2 linked regions of the Paraburkholderia bryophila genome follow. Each later gene encodes a partner of the first gene's protein in a complex. Links are inferred from orthologs where the notes say so. Each region holds a gene or a part of one and is shown on either strand. Other genes may lie near its edges.

Region 1 (11,475 bases):
CTTTGCTGACCGAGGTTATTGCCCTGATCGGTGCCGTGACCGAACAGTAGCCAAGAGAGCTTTTCGTTGTCCGCCACGTTCGGCTCGGACACCAGCTTCGCCACCGGGAACTGCACGGTGCCCGTCACCTGAACGCCCGCCTCGACCTGCTGATTGCGACGCATGGCGAGAATGTTGATGCCGGGATTAGCCACCGGACCGTTGAACGTGAAGAAGCCGTTCTCGATGTTGAGCTTGCGGCCGAATGCGGTGTAGGTCGACCCCTGCGTGACCCGCACGTTGCCGACCGCGCGCAGCGGCAGGTTCGGCGCGCTCAACGCGGTGATCGTGCCGGTCAGGCCGAGATCGGCGCCTTGTCCGCGGAAACGGAAGTTGTTGCCAAGGCTGATGTCGATATCGGCGCGCGGCGCGAATGGGCCGACCGGCTTGTTGGTGCCCGCGATCGGCGGCGACCGCTCGCCGGCCACGGTGCCGTCCGGGCGCACGATCACCACGTCGTCGCCGAGCTTCGGCGCGGCCTGCTCCGGCAAGTCGAACAACGCGTGATCGACCGCGAACTTGCCGTTGATCGCGAGGCCACCTTGCGCGCCGGCATTCGCGACGCTCGCACTGCCCGACAGCGACAGATTGCGGTCCGGCGCCGCGAACAGTTCGAGCTTGTCGGCGACGATACTCGCCGTCAGGTCCGGTTCCGCGCCATCCAGACGCACGCGGCCGGTGGCGCGCAACGTGCCGCTCGCGCCGTGAAACTCGACCTGCTGGAAGTCCACCAGATTCTGCGACAACGCAATGCGCACCACGCCGTCCTTCAACTGCACGCCCTGGTCGACCATCGTCGCGGAAAGGCCGTCGCCGAGCAGCGAGCCGGTCAGGTTCGGCTTGGCAACCGTCCCGCCGAGCGCGAGCTTGAGCGCCAGGTGGCCGTCCAGCAGATAGCTCGGGCCGAATAACCCGCCAGTCGTTTTCAGCGACGGCACATTCGCATTCACGTTACCGCTCAGTGCGCCCTCTTCGTTGACGGTCAGGAAGCCGTCGCGCGCCACCAGCGTGGTGTGCGCGTCGGCGTCGATCACGCCGATCCGGCTCGCCTGCGCGTGCACAGTGGCGTTGAGCCGGTTGCCGCCGCTGAATTCGGCGCGCGCGGTGATGTCCGTGATGCCGAGCGATGCGAGTCCGCGCCCAATTTCGACGGTGACGTCGCCGCCGCGCCGCTTCAACTGGATATGACCGCTCGCCGTGCTGCCGAGCGCGAAGTCCCAGTCGCCGTCGAAGATCAGATCGGTTTTGACGGCCGCCGGCTCGCCGGTGATCTCACGCCGCAGGTCCTGCAAACGGGCGAGCGAAATGTCGGTCAAGGTGCCGGCCGACTGAATCTTGCCGTGGTCGAAGGCGAAGGTTTTCAGGCTCAAGACGGCGCCTTCGAGCGTCAGGCGCGTGGCGCCGAGCGTGAGGCGTTGCGGACCGGCACTCACGGCGAGCGGCGACTCGAGATTCAACGCGGGCGTGCCGCGATTCTGGAAACGGGTGACGGTGCCGTCCCAGTGCGTGCCGTCGCGTGCGTCGGTCAGCTTGCCGTTGGCGGCGAGCGTCAGATCGAGCGGTCGGTCCTGCAATTTGCCGGTGGCCGCGGCTTCCAGCGTGTGATTCGCGCGCGTGCCGGACAGCCGCGCGGTGAGCGTGGTCAGGTCGACGCCGCCCGCGCTCAGATCGCGCGCGTCGGTCGTGAAGACGAGCGCGCCGTTCGCGCCGTCGCGCAACTCCGCGTGACCTTCCGCATGACCGATGCGGTTGCTGCTGAACACCACGCTGTCGGCCTTGTAGTTCAGCGTGACATTCGGATGCGCGAATGAGCCGGTCACATCGCCGTCGGCCGCGATGAGGCCCGCGAGGCCGAAACCGAGGCGTTCGAGTTGCGGCGCGTCGACGCGAAACCGCAACCGGTCGCCACGCTCGCCGAAGCTGCCTTGCAGATCCACCTGGTTGCCCGCTACCGACAGATTCGCGCGACTCGGCAGAATCCGCGAGCCGGCCAACTGGACGGTGCCGCCGCCGGTCAGCGGCAGGTTGTCGTAGACGCTCGGGCCCAGCTTGAATTCGGCCTTGGTCGTGAAGACCGGGCCGAGCATACCGGCTGCGGTGAGTGTGCCGTTCACGCGCGCTTCGATCCTGCTCTTGCGGGGTGCCGCTGCGACGTGTTTGGGTGGCGCTGTCTTGCGCTGAGCGAGTTCGGTTTTCACCGCCGCCTTGGCGGTGTTTTTCACTGCGGCGGCGGCCTGATCGGCGGGCGCGGCGCTTTTCGCGCCGGCCGTACTGCCCACTTCGGCTGCGGCTGCGGCTTCGGCTTGTGCTTTGCCGGCTTGCGTGAGCTTCTTGCCTTTGGCACTAACGGCTGTGGATGTGGCAGCGGAAGCCGACGTCGCGCCGCTCACCGGCTTGCGTGAAGGCATCTGCGATGTCAGCGTCAGCGGATCGAAATCGGTGAGCTGCGCTTTCAGGTTGTAGGTGGAATTCGCGTCGTGCTTGAGCGCGCCGGATAGGTCGATGCGGCCTTTGCCCGACGTAATGCGCACGTCGTTGAAGCTGGTTCTGGCGGGGTCGAACGTGATCTTGCCTTGAGCACGCAACGCGGCTTTCGGATCGGCGAGATCGAGCGTGACGCTCTGTATGTCGTCGTTCAAACGAATGCCGATAGGCCCGGAAAGTTGCGTGGGCCGCACGGTGGCTTCGAGCGCGTTCAGGTCGAGCCCGGCCACCTGCAGATCGAACTGCCCGCGTTTGCCGGTCAGCGTGCCGGCGCCGCTAAGCGTGGCGCTTTTGACGAGCCGCACGGCCAGGTTCGAAATGCGCTGCGACTCGGCGTCGAGACGCACGTCCGCGTTGGCGTCGATGATTGGCAGCAGGTTCTGGTCGATCGCGCCGGGCTTGGCGTTGACGATCGAGACATGGCCCGCGACGGCGAAGTTCGTGGCGGCGGGTGTTGCCACGCTAGCAGGTGTCGCTGCACTGGCCGCGCTGGCCCCCAACACAACCGTCCCCGCCCCGTTCTGCGTCACCGGCTGCAACTCCGCCCGCACGGCCAGATCCGCCAGCGGCGCACCCGGCGCAAACGCCTGCGGATTCACATGATCGAAAGTCAGCGTGGCGCGCCGCAACGGCACGGTGCCGAATGGCGTGGCCTCGACGCGCGCGTGACCGGCGAGCTTCATGCCGCTGGCGTCGAGCTCAGCGACGAGATTTTCGAGCGAGCCGCTCAGATGGCCGCCCACCTGCACCGCCTCGTTGTTGACCTTGCCCGAATAGCCGATGTCGCCGGTCAACGGAAACGGCCGCACGCCGTCCAGTTTCGCCGACGCCGTCACCGCGCCGAACGGCGTATCGAGCCGCTCGATTGCAGCCTCGTGATGACGCCCGTCGCTGCGCCCGTGAAACATGAAGCGCGAGAACTCGGTGGTCGACCCGCCCTCGCGCAGCAGCAGTTTGTCGAGCTGAACGTCGCGGACCTCGAGTTGCATCGGCAAACGCAAATCTTGCGGCAGCTTCAACGGCTCGCTGCTGCTCGACGACGAAGCGCCGATGCGCGCGTCGACGGTGCCGACATGCAGATAGTCGATCGTCAAACGCCACGGCTCGCGCGTCAGCCCCCAGCGGGCCGCCACACGATCGATCTGGATATCGGTGCCGCTACCGTCGAGGCTGCGCCAACGCACCTGGCGCAATTGCAAGCCGTTCGCGAGCGTGCCGCTTTCGAGCGTGCCGCTCAGCTTGCCGCCCAACAGTTTGACCGCCGCCTGCCAGGCATAGGCGGTACCGCGCTCGGTGGTCAGCGCGCCATACACCAGGCCGGCCGCCAGCGCGACCAGCAGCACCAGCACGCCAACCGTCCACGCGAGCGTTTTCAGCAACAGACGGCCGGGCCGGCGCTTCGGCGGCGGCGCATCGGGCGACGGCGGGTCCGGTGGATACGCGCCGGGCGGCTGTGCGGGTGGTTGGGCGGAAACGTCCGTTGTCATGCGGGAATCATGTCGAAGCAGGTGTCCATCAGAAGGCGATGCCCAGCGTCAGATACGGCCGCACGTCTTTATTGCGGATGCCATACGCGACGTCGACATTGACCGGGCCGACCGGGCTGCGCCAGCGCGCGCCCACCCCGACGCCGGGATAAAAGACTTTTTCGCCCCAGGTATCCGTGGCGGTGCCGACATCGAAAAACGCGGCGGCGCCCCAGTCGTGCGAAAACCAGTGCTGGTACTCGGCCGCGGCCGTGACGAGATATTTGGTGGGCAGCACCGAACCGTCGACTTCGTTACCGATGCTCTGATAACCATAGCCGCGCACCGAGTTCGACCCGCCGGCGCGGAACAGCAGCGAAGCCGGTATGCCGCTCGAACTGCCGCTAGTAAACACACCGCCGAGTTCGGCGCGGAGCACCACGAGGTCTTCCTTGCCGATCGGCAGGTACTGCTGGCCGCGCGCATAGCCGCGCACGAAGGTCTGATCCGTCAGCACACCCTTTATCGCGAAGCCCGCCTCGGCGTGAATCAGGTTGCCCTTGCGCGGGAACAGCGGGTCGTCGGTATCGCGCCGGGTCCACGACCACGACGGCACGAGCGCGCGGCTCGTGGTCGGCGCAATCGCGTTCTGATCGAGCCGGTCCTGGTAGTAGAGGATCGAGTAGTTGTAGTCGATGAACTGCGACGTGCGCGCCCGCTGCACACCGCCGCGGATACTGTAGATGCGCGTGTCGGAAACGTCGGTCGTGGTGTAGGACGCCAGCACGCTATTGGTCCACGCGCGCGGGCCCGGCGGCATGGCCAACTGGATTTGCCCGTATTGCTGAATCTGGTCGGCGCGGCCTTCGACGGTGAACGGCCACGCCTTGCCGAAGGTATCCAGATACGAATACGCGCCCTGGATCAGCGGGCCGTTGTCGGTCGAATAACCGAGACCGCCGCGGAAGCTGTTGTACGGATACTCGGACACTTTCACGTGCACCGGCGTGTCGGCCGGTTTGGCCGGGTCGCTGTCCACGTCGATCGCGACGCTCGCGTAGTACGGCGTGTTCTGCAATTGCCGCTGCAATTCGGCGACGCGCTGCACGTCGTAAATATCGCCGACCGAGATCGGGTTGACGTTGTCGATGATCTGTTCCGGATAGCGCCGCGTGCCCGACACGTCGAGCTTGCCCATCGTGAAGGTCGGCCCGCTGTCATACGTGACCGACAGTTTGGCCTCGTGCGTGCGCGGATCGACGCGCGCCTCGGAATGGTAGATTTTTGCGCCCAGGTAACGCCGCGCCTGCAGTGCCTTCAGCGACGCGTTCTTCGCGTCCTCCCAGTCGCCCTGCGAGAACGCATCGCCTTCATGCAGCGAAAACGCGAAACGAGCGGTATTTTCCTGCGCGGGGTCTTCGGTCAGCACGGGCCCGCGAAACGACAGCGAGACCGATGAAATCAGGGTTTGCGGACCCGGATCGACGCTTACCGTGACGCGTTTCGCGCTGTCGACGGTGCGCACGTCGGTACGCACGATCGGCGTGAAATAGCCCTGCGTGGCCGCCAGATCGCGCACCTGCTGGGGCGTGGCGGTAATCAGAAACTCGAACTGGTCGTCGCTGATGTCGGGCCGTTTGGCGAAGCGCGCGATATCCAGATGCGCCTCGAGCAGCTTGCGCAGCGAGCGCGGCGAGGCGTCGATGTCGACCTTGTAGCTGGCGGCGGGGCGCGCGGCGTGCGCGGCGCCGGCCGACAGTGTCAGCATGACGATGCCGAACGCCAGCCACGCGCGCAGCCAGCGCAACACGGGCGTGAGATGCCCACGCCCGATGCCGCCCTTGCCACGCCGCTGACGCGGCTTTTCGATCGCACTTACCGCCAAACAGGACCTCCGGCCGGGTTGATGAATTTGTCGCTCAGGCGCGCCGCGGCGGCCAAAGCACGCTATTTGACCACATCGGCGCGAGGCAGCCGATCTCTAAAAGGGCGCGAAGCGCGCGGCGACGACTTGCCGCCGCCCACCGCGCAACGCACGTTCAGCCGCACCAAGGAGCCGTGCGCCGGACGCCCGCCTTTGACGCACCGCACACAAGCCGGGTTCCGGAATTTTCACAGCGGCGCGCGCCGGCCGCGCACGCCACCGCCTCTTCCGCCATCGCTGCCCACGTTTTTCGACCGCGCGCGGCGCATCGGGTAAAATTATGGAATAACGGCGCGGCCACCCGGCACCCTCCCGCACACCAGCGGATTCCGGGCGAGCAGCCGCCCCTCACCCACTACGGACGTCGAGCCATGTATCAATCGGACATCACCCAGTTCCTGAACCAGCTCAAGCAACAGAAGCCCAGCCTGGAAGCCGAGCAACGCCGTGGCCGCGCGCTGCTGTGGGACAAACAGCCGATCGATCTGGAAGAGCGCGCCGAGCAGACAGCCTCGCGCGTGGAGCAGACGCCTTACTCGTACTATCAAAACTTCTAAACGGGTGAGCGTGAGTCACGCCGACGAGGCTCACGGCGCCACGCCGGCATCCGCCGACGCCGCGCTAGCCACGCCCGCCACCGATTCGACGCCCGACACCGTCGACGGCATCGCTTTCGCACGCCTGTACGGCGAGCCGCTCTTCAAGCTGCCCACCGACCTGTACATTCCGCCCGACGCACTCGAGGTGTTCCTCGAAACGTTCGAAGGACCGCTGGATCTGTTGCTGTACCTGATCCGCAAGCAGAACTTCAACGTGCTCGACATTCCCATGGCGGATGTCACGGTGCAGTACCTCGGCTACGTCGACCAGCTGCGCCAGACCAATCTCGAACTCGCGTCCGAATATCTGCTGATGGCCGCGATGCTGATCGAGATCAAGTCGCGCATGCTGCTGCCGGTGAAGAAGGCCGACAGCGGCGAAGAAGCCGAAGATCCGCGCGCGGAACTGGTGCGCCGCCTGCTCGAATACGAGCAGATGAAGCTGGCCGCGCAGCGTATCGACCAACTGCCGCAACTCGGGCGCGACTTCCTGCGCGCCGAGGTCTACATCGAGCAAAGCATCACGCCGCGTTTTCCCGACGTGGACAGCGAAGACCTGCGCGCCGCGTGGGCCGACGTGATCAAGCGCGCCAAGCTGGTCCAGCATCACAAGATTTCGCGTGAAGAATTGTCGGTGCGCGAGCACATGAGTTCGATCCTGCGGCAGTTGCAAAACGCGCGCTTCGTCGAATTCGCCGACCTGTTCGACACGACCAAGGGCGTGCCGGTCGTGGTGGTGAATTTCATCGCCATGCTGGAGCTGTGCCGCGAGTCGCTGGTCGAGATCACCCAGGCCGAACCGTTCGCGCCGATCTACGTGCGGCTCGCGTATTCGCCGGCCTGACCTCACAGTACACACCGACACGCCTCGTTTCGGTGCGTACGGCGCGCAAATCCACTACAATCCCGCGCTCCGAACCTGTCATTACCAGTGAGGCGGCGGACTGCGCGATTCCTTGAGGTTTCGCATCGACCGAGTCTCGCGCCGCGCGAGGAATTCCCTGTCCGATCATGAAAGTCATCAGCTCGATCCATGAATTGCGCGACCAGTTGCGCGGCCAGAATCGCACGGCCTTCGTGCCGACCATGGGCAATCTGCACGAAGGGCATCTGTCGCTGATGCGTCTCGCGCGCCAGCACGGCGATCCGGTGGTGGCGAGCATCTTCGTCAACCGCCTGCAATTCGGTCCGAACGAAGATTTCGACAAATACCCGCGCACGATGGAAGCGGACATCGAAAAGCTGCAGAAGGAAAACGTCTACGTGCTGTTCGCGCCGACCGAGCGCGACCTGTATCCGGAGCCGCAGGAGTATCGCGTGCATCCGCCACACGATCTGGGGGACATCCTCGAAGGCGAATTCCGGCCCGGTTTCTTCCAGGGCGTGTGTACGGTCGTGATGAAGCTGATGTCGTGCGTGCAGCCGCGCGTCGCGGTATTCGGCAAGAAGGATTACCAGCAATTGATGATCGTGCGCCGCATGTGCAACCAGTTCGCGCTGCCGACCGACATCATTGCCGCCGAAACCATTCGCGACGCCGATGGCCTCGCGCTCAGTTCGCGCAACCGCTATCTGCAGACCGCCGAGCGCGCCGAAGCGCCGGTGCTGGCCGCGGAACTGAATCGTGTGCGTGAAGCCGTGCTGTCCGGCGACCGCGATTTCGCGAAAATCGAACAGGCGGCCATGGCCACGTTGGCCGCGCGCGGCTGGGAGCCCGATTACATCGCGGTGCGCAAGCGCTCAAACCTGCTGCCGCCGGGTCCGCAGGACGCGGAGGCAGAACTGGTCGTGCTGGCCGCCGCCAAACTCGGCGCCACGCGCCTCATCGACAACCTCGAAATCTGACCCGGCCTCGGCCGGCGCAGACACGCATCAGAAGCCACAAGGGATTGATTGGTCATGCAACGCAACATGCTGAAGTCGAAGATCCACCGTGTCGCGGTCACGCACTGCGAGCTGCACTACGAAGGCTCGTGCGCGATCGACGAAGACTTGCTGGAAGCAGCGAACATCGTCGAAAACGAACGGATCGACATCTGGAATATCAACAACGGCGAGCGTTTCTCGACCTACGCGATCAAGGGCGAGCGCGGTAGCGGCATGATTTCGCTGAACGGTTCGGCCGCGCGGCGCGCGCAACTGGGCGATCTGGTGATCATCGCGGCGTTCGCGGTGGTCGAGGAGGCCGAGTTGAAGGCGGGCTGGAAGCCGGATCTGGTGTTCGTCGACGACAACAACAAGATCAAGGGCAGCCGCGATCACGTGCCCACGCAGAACTGGACCTGAGGGTCGGCGCTTCGCACAGCGATTCGCGCCAATCTTCCGCGCGCTGACCGCGCGTTCTGCTCGTAGTGACTGCACTGCTTCGCCGCGCGTTCTTCGCGCGGCGGTTTCCCGTAGCGGCCGGCCGCCTGCCCCGCGCAGCCTCGTTTCTGCCGCCCTACCTCAGCCCTTCTTTGCCGTCCCGTCGACCCATTCGACGATCGACTGCCACTGTTCCAGATCCTTCTCCACGCGGCTTTTCGCGACGTCCCACAGGGTCAGGCCATGCGCCGCGAGCTGCACGTAGTTCTGCGTGTCGCGCAAAAAGCCCAGCACCGGCAGATTCAATCCTTCGACAAAGCGATGCAGTTGTTCCGCCGAGCGCGTGCGCGCGTCGACACGCATGCCAACTACGCCGATTTCGATCGTGCCCTTGCGGACCGCTTTTTCCTTCGCCAGACGCTCGAGAAAGTCCTGCGTGGCGAGAATGTCGAACATGGACGGCTGCAGCGGCACGATAACCTTGTCGGCCAGATCCAGCGCGATGCTCATCCGGTTGCCGTGCAACCCGGCGGGGGTGTCGATGACCGCGTGCTCCAGCCCCTTGGGCGGCTTGGCCGGCGTGTCCTGGTTGATTTCCCAGGTTTCGATGGCCGGCAGCGTGTCGGGGCGCAACGAGAGCCACGCGTGCGCGGACTGCTGCTTGTCCAGGTCCGCGAGGGCGACCCATTCGCCCGACGCCGCGAAATAGCCGGCCAGATTGGTGGACAGCGTGCTTTTACCCACGCCGCCCTTCGGATTCGCCACCACAATCACCGTCATGAATTCTCCCGGAAAGAAGGCTGGTCGCCGCCAGCCGGTTTGCCGCGTATGTCGTTCTGACTTCGTTCTGAGTTCGCGCCGGCCCGCTGCCGCACCGGCTGAACCTGCCGGTTTCGGGCACGCATGCCGATCCAGCCGTTGATAATATCGAGAAATGCACCGGGGCCGAAGCCCCCAGGCGGCCAAATGACCGCTTGGCACCGTCGATTTTTCCACTTGGGGCCCATCAATCCATGAGCAAACTCCGCCCGGAATACACCGTCGAACGCCTGCACGAACGCCAGCGGGGCAAGCTGCCCGGCTTGCTGGGCGTGCAGGTCCTGTCGCTCGAACAAGGCGCCCTGACCGCGGAATTGACCGTGCGGGAAGAATTGCTCGCGCCGAACGGTTTTTTGCATGCCGCCACCGTGATCGGGCTCGCCGACACGGCGTGCGGCTACGCGTGCCTCGCGCATCTGCCGGAAACGGCGCGCAATTTCACGACCGTCGAGCTGAAAAGCAATTTTCTCGGCACGGCGACCGAAGGCACGATCCGCGCAGTCGCCAAGGGCGTGCATCTCGGGCGCAGCACGCAGGTGTGGGATGCGACCGTGACTGATCCGAATGGCAAGACGATCGCGCTGTTTCGCTGCACGCAGATCGTGTTGTATTGATGGGGTGGGTGCGCTGCGGTGAGCGCCGATAAAGCCGCAGCGTCATGCCATAAAAAAGCACGCGACCTCACGGCGCGTGCTCAGACTGCTGACAAAGTACCCCCAAAGCCTGGCCTTGCGTCGGGCTTTGTCGTTTAATTGGGGCATGCTGAAGACACCGACGCCCATGCAGCACGAACTCGAGATGGTGACGCTCGAGGAACTCGTGCCGAAGGACCACCTGCTGCGCCAGATCGACGCGGCGGTGGATTTCGAATTCATCCGTGAGAAGGTGGCGCACCTGTATTGCGCGGACAACGGGCGCCCAGCGCTCGATCCGGTGGTGATGTTCAAATTGCTGTTCATCGGCTACCTGTTCGGGGTACGCAGTGAGCGCCAGCTCATGCGCGAGGTGCAGGTCAACGTGGCCTACCGGTGGTTTGCACGCTTTCGGCTCACGGACCGGGTGCCTGACGCCTCGACGTTCTCGCAGAACCGGCGACGGCGCTTCACCGACACGACGGTCTACCAGGAGATCTTCGACGCAATCGTGCAGCAGGCGATCGGGCGCGGCATGGTCGAGGGACGGGTGCTCTACACCGACAGCACCCACCTGAAGGCGAACGCCAACAAGCGCAAGTTTGATCTGGTGCAGCTCGAACAGGCGCCTTCGGCTTATCTGGCGGCGCTGGACGCTGCGGTCGATGCGGACCGGGCAGCGCACGATAAGAAGCCGCTGCGGCGCGACGAACGCAAAGGCCCCGACGACGATGAGGGCTCGAGGTCGGCTGCCACACCGGAGCGCAAGGAAACGAAGGTCAGCCGCACCGACCCGGACAGCGGCTACATGGTGCGCGACGACAAGCCCACGGGCTTCTTCTACCTGGATCACCGCACGGTCGATGCGCGCTATTCAATCGTCACCGACACGCATGTGACACCCGCCTCGGTGCACGACAGCCAGCCGTATCTGGCGCGGCTGGACCGGCAGCGCGAACGCTTTGGCTTCCAGGTGCAGGCGGTGGGGCTGGATGCGGGCTACTTCACGCCGGCAATCTGCCAGGGGCTGGAGGATCGCGGCATTGAGGGCGTGATGGGCTACCGCACGCCGAATCACAAGCCCGGGTTCTTCTACAAACGCGAGTTCAGATACAGCCGGTATCGCGAGGAATACACGTGCCCACGCGGGCAGGTACTGCGCTACAGCACGACAAACCGCGCGGGCTATCAGGAGTTCAGGTCCGATC
Region 2 (12,628 bases), 2.8 Mb from region 1 along the record:
TCTGCGGCGCGGCCAAACCCGCGCCGTTGGCGTGGTGCATGGTCTCGAACATGTCTTTGACGAGTTCATGCAATTCGGGGGTGTCGAAGTGATCGACTGGATCGGCAATCTGCAACAGACGCGGATCGCCCATCTTGAGAATTTCGCGAATCATAACTGCCCCTCCAGGAGCTTACGCAACCCATCTTCGTCGAGTACGGGAATGCCGAGTTCCTCGGCCTTCGCCAACTTGCTGCCCGCTTCGGCACCCGCTACCACATAGTCGGTTTTCTTCGACACCGAGCCGGCCACTTTCGCGCCGGCCGCTTCAAGCATTTCCTTCGCCTCTTCGCGCGCCAGGCTCGGCAAGGTGCCGGTCAACACGACCGTCTTGCCGGCCAGCACGCCTTGCGGCGCCTTCGGCGCAGGCGGTCCTTCAGGCCACGTCACCTTGCCCGGCGCGCGCAACTGCTCGATTACCGTGCGGTTGTGTTCTTCGGCGAAAAACTGGTGCAGCGACTCGGCGACCACCGGCCCCACGTCGTTGACTTCCAATAAAGCTTCGACCGATGCATCCATGATTGGATCCAGCGAACCGAAATGCTTGGCCAGATCTTTCGCCGTGGACTCGCCGACGTGGCGAATCCCGAGCGCGTAGATGAAGCGCGCCAACGTGGTATGCCGGGCCTTGTCGAGCGAGTCGAGTAGGTTTTGCGCGGACTTTTCGGCGAAACGGTCGAGCTCGGCGAGCGTCGCAAAGCCGACGTTGAACAGATCGGCCGGCGTACGCACCAGATTCAGCTCGACCAGTTGATCGATGATTTTTTCGCCGAGACCGTCGATATCCAGCGCACGACGCTGCGCGAAATGCCACAGCGCCTGCTTGCGTTGCGCCGGACAGAACAGCCCGCCGGTACAGCGCGCGATCGCCTCGTCCGGCAGCCGCTCGATATTCGAGCCGCACACCGGACACTGCGTGGGCATCACGAATTCGCGAGCGTTTTCCGGACGACGTTCGAGCAGCGCGCTCACCACTTCGGGAATCACGTCGCCGGCGCGCCGCACGATCACCGTGTCGCCGATCCGGATGTCTTTGCGCCGCACTTCGTCTTCGTTATGCAGCGTGGCGTTCGTGACCGTCGCGCCGCCGACGAACACCGGCTCCAGCCGCGCCACCGGCGTAATCGCGCCGGTGCGGCCGACCTGCACGTCGATCGCGACGAGTTGGGTCAGCGCTTCCTGCGCGGGAAATTTGTGCGCCAACGCAAAACGCGGTGCGCGCGAGACGTAACCGAGCGCGTCCTGCTCGTCGCGCCGGTTGACCTTATAGACCACACCGTCGATATCGTACGGCAGCGTGTCGCGCTTCTCGCCGACCGCGTGGAAGAAGCCGAGCAACCCTTCCGCGCCCTGCACCACGGCCCGTTCGCCGTTCACCGGCAAACCGAGTTCCTTGTACCAGTCGAGCAGGTCGCTATGCGTGGCCGGCATCTCGATACCGTCGACCACGCCGATGCCATACGCGAAAAACGACAGCGGCCGCTGCGCGGTGATCTTCGAATCGAGCTGCCGCAAACTGCCCGCCGCGGCATTGCGCGGATTGGCGAATTCCTTCTGCTCGGCAGCGCGCTGGCGTTCGTTCAGACGCTCGAAATCGCGCTTGAACATCAGCACTTCGCCGCGCACGTCGAGCACGTGCGGCACGCGTTTGCCCTTGAGCTTGAGCGGAATGGAGCGGATCGTGCGGACGTTTTCGGTGACGTTCTCGCCGGTCGCGCCGTCGCCGCGCGTGGAGGCCTGCACGAATACGCCGTCCACATAGCGCAGCGAGATCGCGAGGCCGTCGAATTTCAGTTCGGCCGCGTAGTCGACCGGCACCGGCGGCTCGCTCGCGTTCTTGCCGAGTGAATCGCCGACGCGTTTGTCGAACGCGACGATGTCTTCGTCGGCGAAACCGTTGTTCAGCGACAGCATCGGCTGGTCGTGCACGACCGGCTCGAAGCCGCTGGCCGCCTCGCCGCCCACGCGCTGGGTGGGCGAATCCGGCACGATCAGATCCGGATGCTCCGTCTCGATGCGCTCCAGTTCCTTGAAGAGCTTGTCGTATTCGGCGTCCGGCAAATCCGGCTGATCGAGCACGTAATACGCGTAATTGGCGCGTTCGAGTTCCGCGCGCAACCACGCGGCCCGTTCTGCGGGAGCGCTGTCTGCTGGATGGGAAGCGGGGGTTCGGGCCATACTGTCGGAAGATTTTTCAGTGAAATTCAGACATTGGATTATCGCAGGAAGCGTGCCCCTTTACATCGGCCGAATGATGGTTTCCGGGTTCATTGCGGCGTTCTCAGGGCGCGGAGATTATGTTCGCTGACATGCCGTAAGGCACGTCATAAAGCACACAGTAAAGCAGCCGCCTGCAACGACAACGGCCGCACATCGTGCGGCCGTTGCGAACGTCAGCGAAAAAGCGAAGCCTACTACTGGCTGAACAAACGCCGCGTGGCGGGCGAACCGGCCGGAATGCCCGCCTGTTCGAGTTTCGCGTAGAGCGTCATCAACTGCTTTTCGATCGCCAGCAGCGCGGTTTCCGGCAACGGACGGCGGCCATCATCGACCACCCGTCCGCCGATGCGCTCAGCCAACGATTTCGCGTAGTCGCACATCAGCCGGAACGGCAGGATGTCTTCGTCGGCGACCGGCACGTCGAGCACCAGCGTGATCATCTGGCCGCCCTTGTAGGTCAGGTCGTCGCGCAGGAAGTTGGTGTCGCCGAATTGCAGCATGAACACCGGGCTCTGCTTCGCGTCGAGCTTGACGAAACGCGTGCCGTCACGCGACAGCAGCAGACCGTCTTGCGACGCGACCGCCTGCACGTAATTGGCCGACCACGGCGCGCCGTCCGACAGCACGTTGATCGACAACTGCGCGTCGCACTGCGCGGCGAAGCCGTCGAGTTCGCGCGCCATCGCCACCGTTTCGAGCATGTCGGGAAATTCCGGCGACGCATCCAGCGCGTCGGCGAACTGCTGCACGCCGGTCACGAACTCCGAGAACTCCAGTTCGTTGAGCGCGCCGCTGCGATTAGCCAACTGCGCGGCCGCGCGCAGTTCTTCATAGCGCGCGCCGTTTTGCAACAGCTCCCACGCGCCGCCTTCGAGCTTGCCTTCGATATGCACCGGCTTGCTGCCGGCGCGGCGCAGACGTTGCGCGAGCGGAATCACCTTGTCGCCGGCCACCGGGCCATTCAGGCGAATCGGCACGATACAGTCGATGCGACGATCGACGATGGCCGGCGGCGCCGACGAAATCGTTGTGGCGGCGGGCAGGATCGGCTCGATCGGTTCGTCGGCATGACGAGCGGCCTCGGCGCCCTCGGCTTCGGCCACGCCTTCCGCTTCCGGATAACCGTTCGGCGTGGTCGTCTCGGCCTGAATATCGGCCGGCGTATCGAGCGGCGCGGCAGCCGCACTTGCAGCCGCGCCAAAGGTCGGCTCGACCCGCGCCGCGCCGGTTTCCGCCGTCGCGTCCGAACCCACAACCGGCTCGCGCCGCGTGGTCGGCCGGGCCGGTTCGATGAACGGGCTCTGTTCTTCCTGCTCGTCGCGCGCGAACGTTTCGGCGGTCTCGGCCGGCATCGGCCGCGGCATCTTGCGGCGCACCTTCGCACCCTGCCACGCGTTGTACACAACCACGCCCCCGACCACTACGGCGCCCGCGCCGATCAAACCGAGTGTCAACTCGTCCATGCATGCTCCATCAGCAATTCTTTTATGTGCGCGGCCGTTACGCCCTGTTCACCTGTCGCGCGGCCGCTGGCCGCTGCGCTGAACGCGGACGCCCGCGATGCTCAACTCAACCGAAAACTCAAACGATATTCTGGGCGAAACCGGCAGCCGACTCCATGTCGACGGCCACGATCCGCGACACGCCCTGCTCCTGCATGGTCACGCCGATCAACTGCTGAGCCATTTCCATCGCGATCTTGTTGTGCGAAATGAACAGGAACTGGGTCTTGTCCGACATCGCCCGCACGAGGTTCGCGAAACGTTCCGTGTTGGCGTCGTCGAGCGGCGCGTCCACTTCGTCGAGCAGACAGAACGGCGCCGGATTCAACTGGAACATCGCGAACACCAGCGCCGTGGCGGTCAGCGCCTTCTCGCCGCCCGACAACAGGTGAATCGTCGAATTCTTCTTGCCCGGCGGTTGCGCCATCACCTGCACGCCGGCGTCGAGAATTTCGTCGCCGGTCATGATCAGCTTCGCCTGGCCGCCGCCGAACAGACGCGGGAACAGTTCGCCGAAATGGTGATTCACCTGGTCAAAGGTGCCTTGCAACAGCGTGCGCGTTTCCGCGTCGATCTTGCGGATGGCGTCTTCGAGCGTTTCGATCGCGCTGTTCAGGTCGGCCGATTGCGCGTCGAGGAAGCTCTTGCGCTCGCTCGCCGCCTTCAGTTCGTCGAGCGCGGCCATGTTGACCGGCCCAAGCGCGGCGATCGCGTTGTTGATGCGCGTCACTTCGCCTTGCAGATACGACGGCTTCATGTCCGGCGTGAGCTTGGCTTGCAACTCGGCTTCGTCGACACCGGCCGCGGCCAGTTGTTCGATGAACTGCTCGCCGTTCAGGCGAGCCGCCTGTTCCTTCAACTGCAATTCGTTGATGCGGTCGCGCAGCGGCTGCAACGCACGCTCGGCGGTCAGACGGGTTTCATCGGCGGCGCGCAGCTTGGCCGTCAGGTCGTCCAGTTCGAGGCGTGCGGCATGCAGCGCTTCTTCCTTGACCGCGCGAATGTCGAGCGCGTCCTGCAGACCGGTGTGCGCGGTCTGCTCGTTGATCGTTTCGAGCTCGCCACGGGCGTCTTCCAGCGAACCAGCGACGCGCTCGCTCTGCTCGTGCGCGACCTGGATGCTGCGCTTCAATTCCTCGATGCGGTTCGCCATGTTGCGCGCGGCGAAGCGCGCGTCGGTAGCGCCACGGTCGAGATCGCGCGCCTGGCCGCGCGCGGCGGTGAGCTGTTCGTCGAGCCCTTCGAAAGCCAGTTGGTGATCTTCGAAACGCGCCTGCAATTCGGCGAGCTCGCCGTCGTGACGCTCGAAGTTCGCTTCCGACTCCGCGCGCAGCGCGCGCTGCTCTTCGATCTGGGCGGTGATCTCCGCGAGCTCTTCGCGAATCTGCGTGCTGCGCTGCGTGTAACGCTCGTGCGCCTGGGTGAGCTTGAGCACGTCCATCTGCAACGCGTGCACGCGCTGCGTGGCGCGCTCGGCCTGCTGGCGCACGTCGGTCAGCGCTTGCGCGGCTTGCGTGTGGGCGGCTTCGGCGCGGATCGCGGCGGCCTTCGCCTCGTCGGCGAGCAAAGCCTGAGCGCGCACCTGGCGGCCGAGGTTTTCGATTTCCTGCTGACGCGCCAGCATGCCGGCCTGTTCGGAGTCGGCGGCATACAACTGCACGCCGACGCGCGTCACCACGTGACCCGCCTTGACGACGAACGAACCGCCTTCCGGCAATTGCGAGCGCATCGCCAACGCCTGCTGCAGATCGTCGGCGACGAACGCGAGGCCCAGCCAGTCGTTCAACACCGCGCGAATGCCGGCGTCGTCGATCCGTACCAGCGACAGCAGCGGCCGCAACGCGGCCGGCGCGGCGACCGGCTGACCGGCGGCCGGCGGCGCGTAGAACGCGAGCTTGGCGGGCGGCGCGTCGGTCGCGAAGGCCTTGACCCAGTCGAGGTTCGACACTTCGAGCGCGGCGAGCCGCTCGCGCAGCACGGATTCCAGCGCGGCTTCCCAACCGGCTTCGACGTGCAGCTTCTTCCACAGACGCGGCAGACCGCCCAGTTCGTGCTTTTCGAGCCACGGCTGGATCTTGCCTTCGGTCTGGACGTTTTCCTGCAATTGCTTGAGCGCGGCGAGGCGTGCGTCGAGCTGATGAATCTGCGCGCTTTCCGACTGCACGCGTTCCTGCGCGGCGCGCCGTTCGCCGTCGAGGCGCGGCAGCGTTTCCTGCGCGTCCGCCAGACGCGCTTGCGCGTCGTGCAGGACTTCTTCGTGCTCGGCGAGCTGCATGCGCAGGTCTTCGAGCTGCGCTTCGTCGGGGGCGTCGAGACCGCCCGACTCCGTCTTCAGCCGCTCGTGACGCTGCTGCAGTTGCTGCAATTGCTGGTCGGCATTGCGCTGATGCGCGGCTTCGAGCTTGAGCGCCTGTTCGGTCTGCGCAATGCCACCGCGCTCGGCATTCAACTCGGTCTGCGCGTCGCGCCAGCGCGCTTCGAGCGCGGGCATGGCGTCGTGCTTGGCAGCGGCTTCATCTTCGGCGAGTGCGGCTTTTTCTTCGGCGACGGCCAGTTGCTCTTCGGCGTCTTCGAGATCGTCTTGCGCTTTTTGCGCCTGCGACTGCCACTGCTCACGCTGTGCGGTCAGCGCGGCGATCTGCGCCTGCACGCGGTTGCGCGATTCGACGATGAACTTGATCTCGGCTTCGAGCCGGCTGACTTCCGCGTTCGCCTCGTAGAGCGAGCCTTGCGCGCCCTGCATCGCGTCGCTCGCGGAGTAATGCGCGACGCGCAACGTTTCGAGCTGCGCTTCGACTTCGCGCAGCTTCGCGGTTTGCGCTTCGAGGTCGATCTGCGCCTGTTCGATCGCGCGCTGCTGGCGTTCCTGCTCGCCGCCGGCTTCGTTCTTGCGCAACAGCCACAAGAGACGCTGCTTCTCTTCGCCGTCGGTTTGCAGATCTTTGTACTTGGTCGCGACGATCGCCTGCGCTTCCAGCTTCTCGAGATTCGCCCCGAGTTCACGGACGATATCTTCGACCCGCGTCAGGTTCTCGCGCGTGTCGTGCAGACGGTTCTCGGTTTCGCGGCGGCGTTCCTTGTACTTGGACACACCCGCGGCTTCTTCGAGGAACACACGCAGCTCTTCCGGCTTCGCCTCGATCAGGCGCGCGATCATGCCCTGCCCGATGATCGCGTAAGCACGCGGCCCGAGGCCGGTGCCGAGGAAGATGTCCTGAATGTCGCGGCGACGCGCCGGCAGATTGTTGATGTAGTAGCTCGAGGTGCCGTCGCGCGTGAGCACGCGCTTCACGGCGATTTCGGCATACTGGCCCCACTGGCCGGCGGCGCGGCCGTCGGCGTTGTCGAACACGAGTTCGACGCTGGCGCGGCTACCTGGCTTGCGCGCGGTCGAGCCATTGAAGATCACGTCCTGCATCGACTCGCCGCGCAGCTCGGAAGCGCGCGATTCGCCGAGCACCCAGCGCACGGCGTCGATGATGTTGGACTTGCCGCATCCATTCGGTCCGACCACGCCGACTAGCTGGCCCGGGACCTGGAAATGCGTGGGATCGACGAATGACTTGAAGCCAGCGAGTTTGATCGAGGTCAGACGCACGGCGATTTCGCTGTTTGAAAAGGGAAAAAAATAGGTGGCTCGCGAAGGCCGCGCCGGCCGTTCGCCGTTGCTGCGGCGCGGCCCGCGAACTCCTTCGAACCCTCGGAATACGGGCGCCGGCTACACGCGTTCACGCTTGCGCCGGCTAATGAGGGGCAATCATACCATCGCGCGTGGACGGTTTTTGCCGTCCTTACGGTCTGTTTCCAGCCCGTCGGCGGAGCCCGTGTCTTCGCTGGCTGGATCGGGCGGCATGGCCTTGGTCCGATGCACCCAACTGGACAGCGCCGAGGCCAGCACGATGCACGCGCCGCCGGCCCATTCGCGCGGACCGGGCGACTCGCCGGCGAATAGCCACGCGGACATCGCCGTCACGACGATCTCGAACAGCATGATGATCGACGCCCGGTTAGCCGGCACGCGCGCGAGGCCGTATTGCACCAGCATATTGTTCGACGCGAGCAGCAAACCGAGGCCGAGCACCAGCAGCCCGGCCGTGCCCAGATGCGCGCCGGTGGGCGGTGCGGGCATCGCTTCGAACAGCGACGCGCAGGCGCTGAAAATCGCCGCGCCGCCGAAAATCGTCGCGGTGCGCATTTCCGGCTTCATGTCGGGCAGCACGCGGCTCGTCTTCAGGATCAGCACGTTGCTCATCGCGAAGCCCATGCCACCCGCGAGACCCGCCCATTCGGCGAGGTTGCCGGGCACCGGCATACCCAGTTGCGGCGACCACAGCATGGTCATCGCGCCGGCCAGCGACAGCGCGGCGAGACCCGCGCCCGCCCACGTCAGCCGTTCATGCAGGATGAAGTGCGCGAACAACGCGGTCCACGCCGGGGTGAGATAGAACAGCAGCAGCACGCGCATGACCTCGCCGTGGATCGAGCCCCACACGAAGCCGAGGTTGGTGATGCCGGCGGCCAAAGCCAGAGCCGGCAGCAGCCAGTGCCAACGCACCGTTTTGAGCGTGCGAAAACGCACCATCAGCACGAACAGGCAACCGGCGGCGCTGGTCAGCGCGCTGGCCGCCGTGCCGGTGACGCCGAGCGCCGCGAGCATGCGCAGCGGATACCAGATCATCCCCCACACCGATGCGCCCAGCATGATCGCGAGCGTCGGCCAGCCATTGCGAATTCCGTACATTACTGCTCCCGCTTCTTTTTTGCGCGAACCGTCGGCGGTTCGCGTCGTTCCCGCTGCAACGCATTCGCTGCGCCGCCTGGCGGGTTGCGCCACGCTATAATCATCCGCTCGCCGCTGCTGCATTGCGTTTTGCGCATTTGTTCCCACGCTCTGCCGCCTGCATGCCCGGCTTCCTGCACCCTCCGTCTGCGCCCATCCTCGATCAGGCTCGTCCGCCCAGTGAACCCGCTACTCGACTCCCTCCAGCCCTACCCGTTCGAAAAGCTGCGCGCGCTTTTCAAAGACGTCACGCCGGCCGCAGGCCTCGCGCATATCAGCTTCGGTATCGGCGAGCCGAAACACCCGACGCCCGCCTTGATTCGCGACGCCGTGATCGCGTCGCTCGGCGGTCTGGCCGCCTATCCGGCCACGCTCGGTTCACCGGCGTTGCGCGAGTCGATCGCGAAGTGGGTCACGCAGCGCTACACCCTGCCGCCGGTCGATCCGGCCACCCAGGTGCTGCCCGTGGCGGGCTCGCGCGAGGCACTGTTCGCGCTCGCGCAGACCGTGATCAATCCGCGGCGCGATCCTGACGGCGAGCCTGCGATCGTACTCTGTCCGAACCCGTTCTACCAAATCTACGAAGGCGCGGCGATTCTCGCCGGCGCGCAGCCGTACTTCGTGAATAGCGACCCGGCGCGCAACTTCGCCTGCGACTATTCGGCGGTGCCGGATGCCATCTGGGCGCGCACGCAACTGCTGTACGTGTGCTCGCCGGGCAACCCGACCGGCGCGGTGCTGACGCTCGAGGACTGGCGCGAACTGTTCGCGCTGTCGGACCGCTACGGTTTCGTGATCGCCTCGGACGAGTGCTACTCGGAGATCTATTTCGACGAAGCCAACCCGCCCCTTGGCGGTCTGGAAGCCGCACACCGGCTCGGTCGCGGCTTCGAGCGGCTGGTCATGCTGTCGAGCCTGTCCAAGCGCTCGAACGTGCCGGGCATGCGCTCGGGCTTCGTGGCCGGCGACGCGGCGATCCTCAAGGACTTCCTGCTATACCGGACATACCACGGCACGGCCTTGTCGACGGTGTTCCAGAATGCCAGCATCGCGGCCTGGAACGACGAAGCGCACGTGCGCGAGAACCGCGCGAAGTACGTGCAGAAGTTTTCCACCGTCACGCCGATGCTCGCCGAGGTGCTCGACGTGCGCCTGCCGGACGCCGCGTTCTACCTGTGGGCGGACGTCTCGCGCACGGGCCTGACGGATACCGAGTTCGCCCAGCGCCTCTACGCCGACTATAATGTGACGGTTCTGCCGGGCTCGTTCCTCGCGCGCACCGCGCACGGCGTGAACCCCGGCCGCAATTTCGTCCGCATGGCGCTGGTCGCCGACGTCGACGAATGCACGCAAGGCGCACAGCGCATCGTCGATTTTTGCCGCGCGCTCGCGGGTTGAGTCTGCTTCCCGACCGTTTCAGAGTCCAGGCAGGCGCCCCGCGCATCGCACTCCCTTCTTCAGATTTCAACTCTTCAGAAAAGCACGCATATGTCGCAACAACTTCAGCAGATCATTGACACCGCCTGGGAAAACCGCGCAGAGCTGTCGCCGAAGGCCGCTCCGGCCGACGTACGCGAAGCCGTCGCCCACGCGATCGAACAACTGGACAAGGGTGCGCTGCGCGTCGCCGAGAAGAAAGACGGCGACTGGGTCGTCAACCAATGGCTGAAGAAAGCCGTGCTGCTGTCGTTCCGTCTGGAAGACAACGCGCCGATGCCGGCCGGCGGCTACAGCCAGTTCTACGACAAGGTGCCGTCCAAGTTCGCCAACTACACCGCTGAAGACTTCGCCGCCGGCGGCTTCCGCGTGGTGCCGCCCGCCATCGCGCGTCGCGGTTCGTTCATCGCGAAAAACGTCGTGCTAATGCCGTCGTACACCAACATCGGCGCGTACGTGGACGAAGGTTCGATGGTCGACACGTGGGCCACCGTCGGTTCGTGCGCGCAGATCGGCAAGAACGTTCACCTGTCGGGCGGCGTGGGCATCGGCGGCGTGCTGGAGCCGCTGCAGGCCAACCCGGTCATTATTGAAGACAACTGCTTCATCGGCGCGCGTTCGGAAGTGGTGGAAGGCGTGATCGTCGAAGAAAACTCGGTGATCTCGATGGGCGTGTACCTCGGCCAGAGCACCAAGATTTACGACCGCGAAACGGGCGAAGTCACGTACGGCCGCATTCCGGCGGGTTCGGTGGTGGTGGCGGGCAACCTGCCGTCGAAAGACGGCTCGCACAGCCTGTACTGCGCCGTGATCGTCAAGAAGGTCGACGCCAAGACGCGTGCGAAGGTCGGCCTGAACGAGCTGCTGCGAGGCGACTGATGGCGCGCGGCAACAAGACTGTCGTCTACGGCATCCCGAACTGCGACACCGTGAAGAAAGCCCGTGTGTGGCTGGAAGAGCACGGCGTCGAGTTCGAGTTCCACGACTTCAAGAAGCATGGCGTGACCGAACCGCTCGTGCAGGACTGGCTGAAAGACGTGAAGCTCGACGCGCTGCTGAACCGTCGCGGCACCACGTGGCGCGGCCTGTCCGACGACATGAAGGCGGCCGCCGATACGCAGCCGGGCGCGATCGCGTTGATGATCCACAAGCCGTCGGTGATCAAGCGGCCGGTGCTGGTGGTCAACGGGCGGGTCAAGTCGCTAGGTTTTTCCGCGGACGATTACGCGGCACTGTTTGCATAAAGCGCGACTAGCCGTGTTCAAGCAGTAAAACGCGGCCTCGCCGCGTGACGCAAACGCTGTTGCCGGCTGCGGTGCTTCACCGCCAGCCGGCATTTTTTCATTTCAACGTGGCTTGTACTGAACCCATGTCCGGCACCCTCGCCCTTACCGAACAACTGATCTCGCGCGCGTCTGTCACGCCCGACGACCAGCATTGCCAGCGTCTTCTGATCGAACGCCTGTCCGCGCTCGGCTTCGAGCACGAGACGATCGAATCGAACGGTGTGACCAACCTGTGGGCCGTCAAACGCGGCGTGGACGGCACGAACGGCAAGCTGCTCGCATTCGCCGGCCATACCGACGTCGTGCCGACCGGTCCGCTCGAACAATGGCATTCGGCGCCGTTCGAGCCGACCCATCGCGACGGCAAGCTGTACGGCCGCGGCGCGGCGGACATGAAGGCGTCGATCGCCGGCTTCGTGGTGGCGAGCGAGGAATTCGTCGCGGCGCACCCGGCGCATCGCGGCACGCTCGCGTTCCTGATCACGAGCGACGAAGAAGGCCCCGCCACCGACGGCACCGTCAAGGTCGTCGAAGCCTTGCAGGCGCGCGGCGAACGGATGGACTACTGCATCGTCGGCGAGCCGACCTCGAGCGCGCAGCTCGGCGACATGGTGAAGAACGGCCGGCGCGGTTCGATGTCGGGCAAGCTGATCGTCAAAGGCGTGCAAGGCCATATCGCCTATCCGCATCTGGCGAAGAATCCGGTGCATCTGCTCGCGCCCGTGCTGGCCGAGCTGGTCGCCGAGCGCTGGGACGACGGCAACGACTATTTCCCGCCCACCACGTGGCAGGTGTCGAACATTCACAGCGGCACGGGCGCGACCAACGTGATCCCGGGCCACGCGGACGTGATGTTCAACTTCCGCTTCTCGACGGCCAGCACGGTGGAAGACCTGCAAGCGCGGGTCCACGCGATCCTCGACCGGCACGGCCTCGAATACGATCTGCAATGGACCGTGAGCGGCCTGCCGTTTCTCACGCCGCGCGGCGATCTGTCGAACGCGCTGGCCAAAGCGATCAAGGACGAAACCGGCGTCACGACCGAACTGTCCACCACCGGCGGCACGTCGGACGGCCGCTTTATCGCGCGCCTCTGCCCGCAGGTGATCGAATTCGGCCCGCTGAACGCCAGCATCCACAAGATCGACGAACATATCGAAGTCGCCCACATCGAGCCGCTGAAAAACGTGTATCGCCGCGTGCTCGAACAACTTATTGCGTGACCCAAGGACTATTTGCGATGACGCTCCCGTTTTCCACTGTTCGCGACCTGCTGCGTTTCGCGGTTTCGCGCTTCAACCAGGCTGAACTGTCGTTCGGTCACGGCTCGGTCAGTGCTTACGACGAAGCCGCCTACCTCGTGC

The links.
Region 2: the proteins of GGD40_RS08450 (region 1) and smc are in contact, whole or in part, in a crystal structure (PDB 3ZGX), measured with the Bacillus subtilis proteins. The link is inferred for Paraburkholderia bryophila from one-to-one orthologs.

What each region holds. Positions count from the first base shown.
Region 1 is NZ_JACCAS010000001.1:1,888,932-1,900,406, forward strand. What follows is about bases 5,542-8,418. They hold GGD40_RS08450 (segregation and condensation protein A), read left to right. Parts: upstream 5,542-6,480; coding sequence 6,481-7,356; downstream 7,357-8,418. Other genes in these bases: GGD40_RS08440 (autotransporter assembly complex protein TamA), read right to left, coding at 5,542-5,874; GGD40_RS08445 (DUF3460 family protein), read left to right, coding at 6,285-6,470; panC (pantoate--beta-alanine ligase), read left to right, coding at 7,524-8,357; panD (aspartate 1-decarboxylase), read left to right, coding at 8,412-8,418. Outside these bases: GGD40_RS08435 (translocation/assembly module TamB domain-containing protein), read right to left, coding at 1-4,010; more of GGD40_RS08440, read right to left, coding at 4,039-5,541; more of panD, read left to right, coding at 8,419-8,798; GGD40_RS08465 (ParA family protein), read right to left, coding at 8,958-9,596; GGD40_RS08470 (PaaI family thioesterase), read left to right, coding at 9,830-10,249; GGD40_RS08475 (IS1182 family transposase), read left to right, coding at 10,395-11,475. UniProt on the Bacillus subtilis protein: Participates in chromosomal partition during cell division. May act via the formation of a condensin-like complex containing Smc and ScpB that pull DNA away from mid-cell into both cell halves.
Region 2 is NZ_JACCAS010000001.1:4,716,690-4,729,317, reverse strand. What follows is about bases 3,641-7,670. They hold smc (chromosome segregation protein SMC), read right to left. Parts: upstream 7,360-7,670; coding sequence 3,841-7,359; downstream 3,641-3,840. Other genes in these bases: GGD40_RS21260 (DMT family transporter), read right to left, coding at 7,519-7,670; GGD40_RS21270 (cell division protein ZipA C-terminal FtsZ-binding domain-containing protein), read right to left, coding at 3,641-3,722. Also shown: def (peptide deformylase), read right to left, coding at 1-154; NAD-dependent DNA ligase LigA, read right to left, coding at 151-2,217; more of GGD40_RS21270, read right to left, coding at 2,454-3,640; more of GGD40_RS21260, read right to left, coding at 7,671-8,502; dapC (succinyldiaminopimelate transaminase), read left to right, coding at 8,722-9,939; dapD (2,3,4,5-tetrahydropyridine-2,6-dicarboxylate N-succinyltransferase), read left to right, coding at 10,030-10,857; GGD40_RS21245 (ArsC family reductase), read left to right, coding at 10,857-11,222; dapE (succinyl-diaminopimelate desuccinylase), read left to right, coding at 11,348-12,487; prmB (50S ribosomal protein L3 N(5)-glutamine methyltransferase), read left to right, coding at 12,505-12,628. UniProt on the Bacillus subtilis protein: Required for chromosome condensation and partitioning.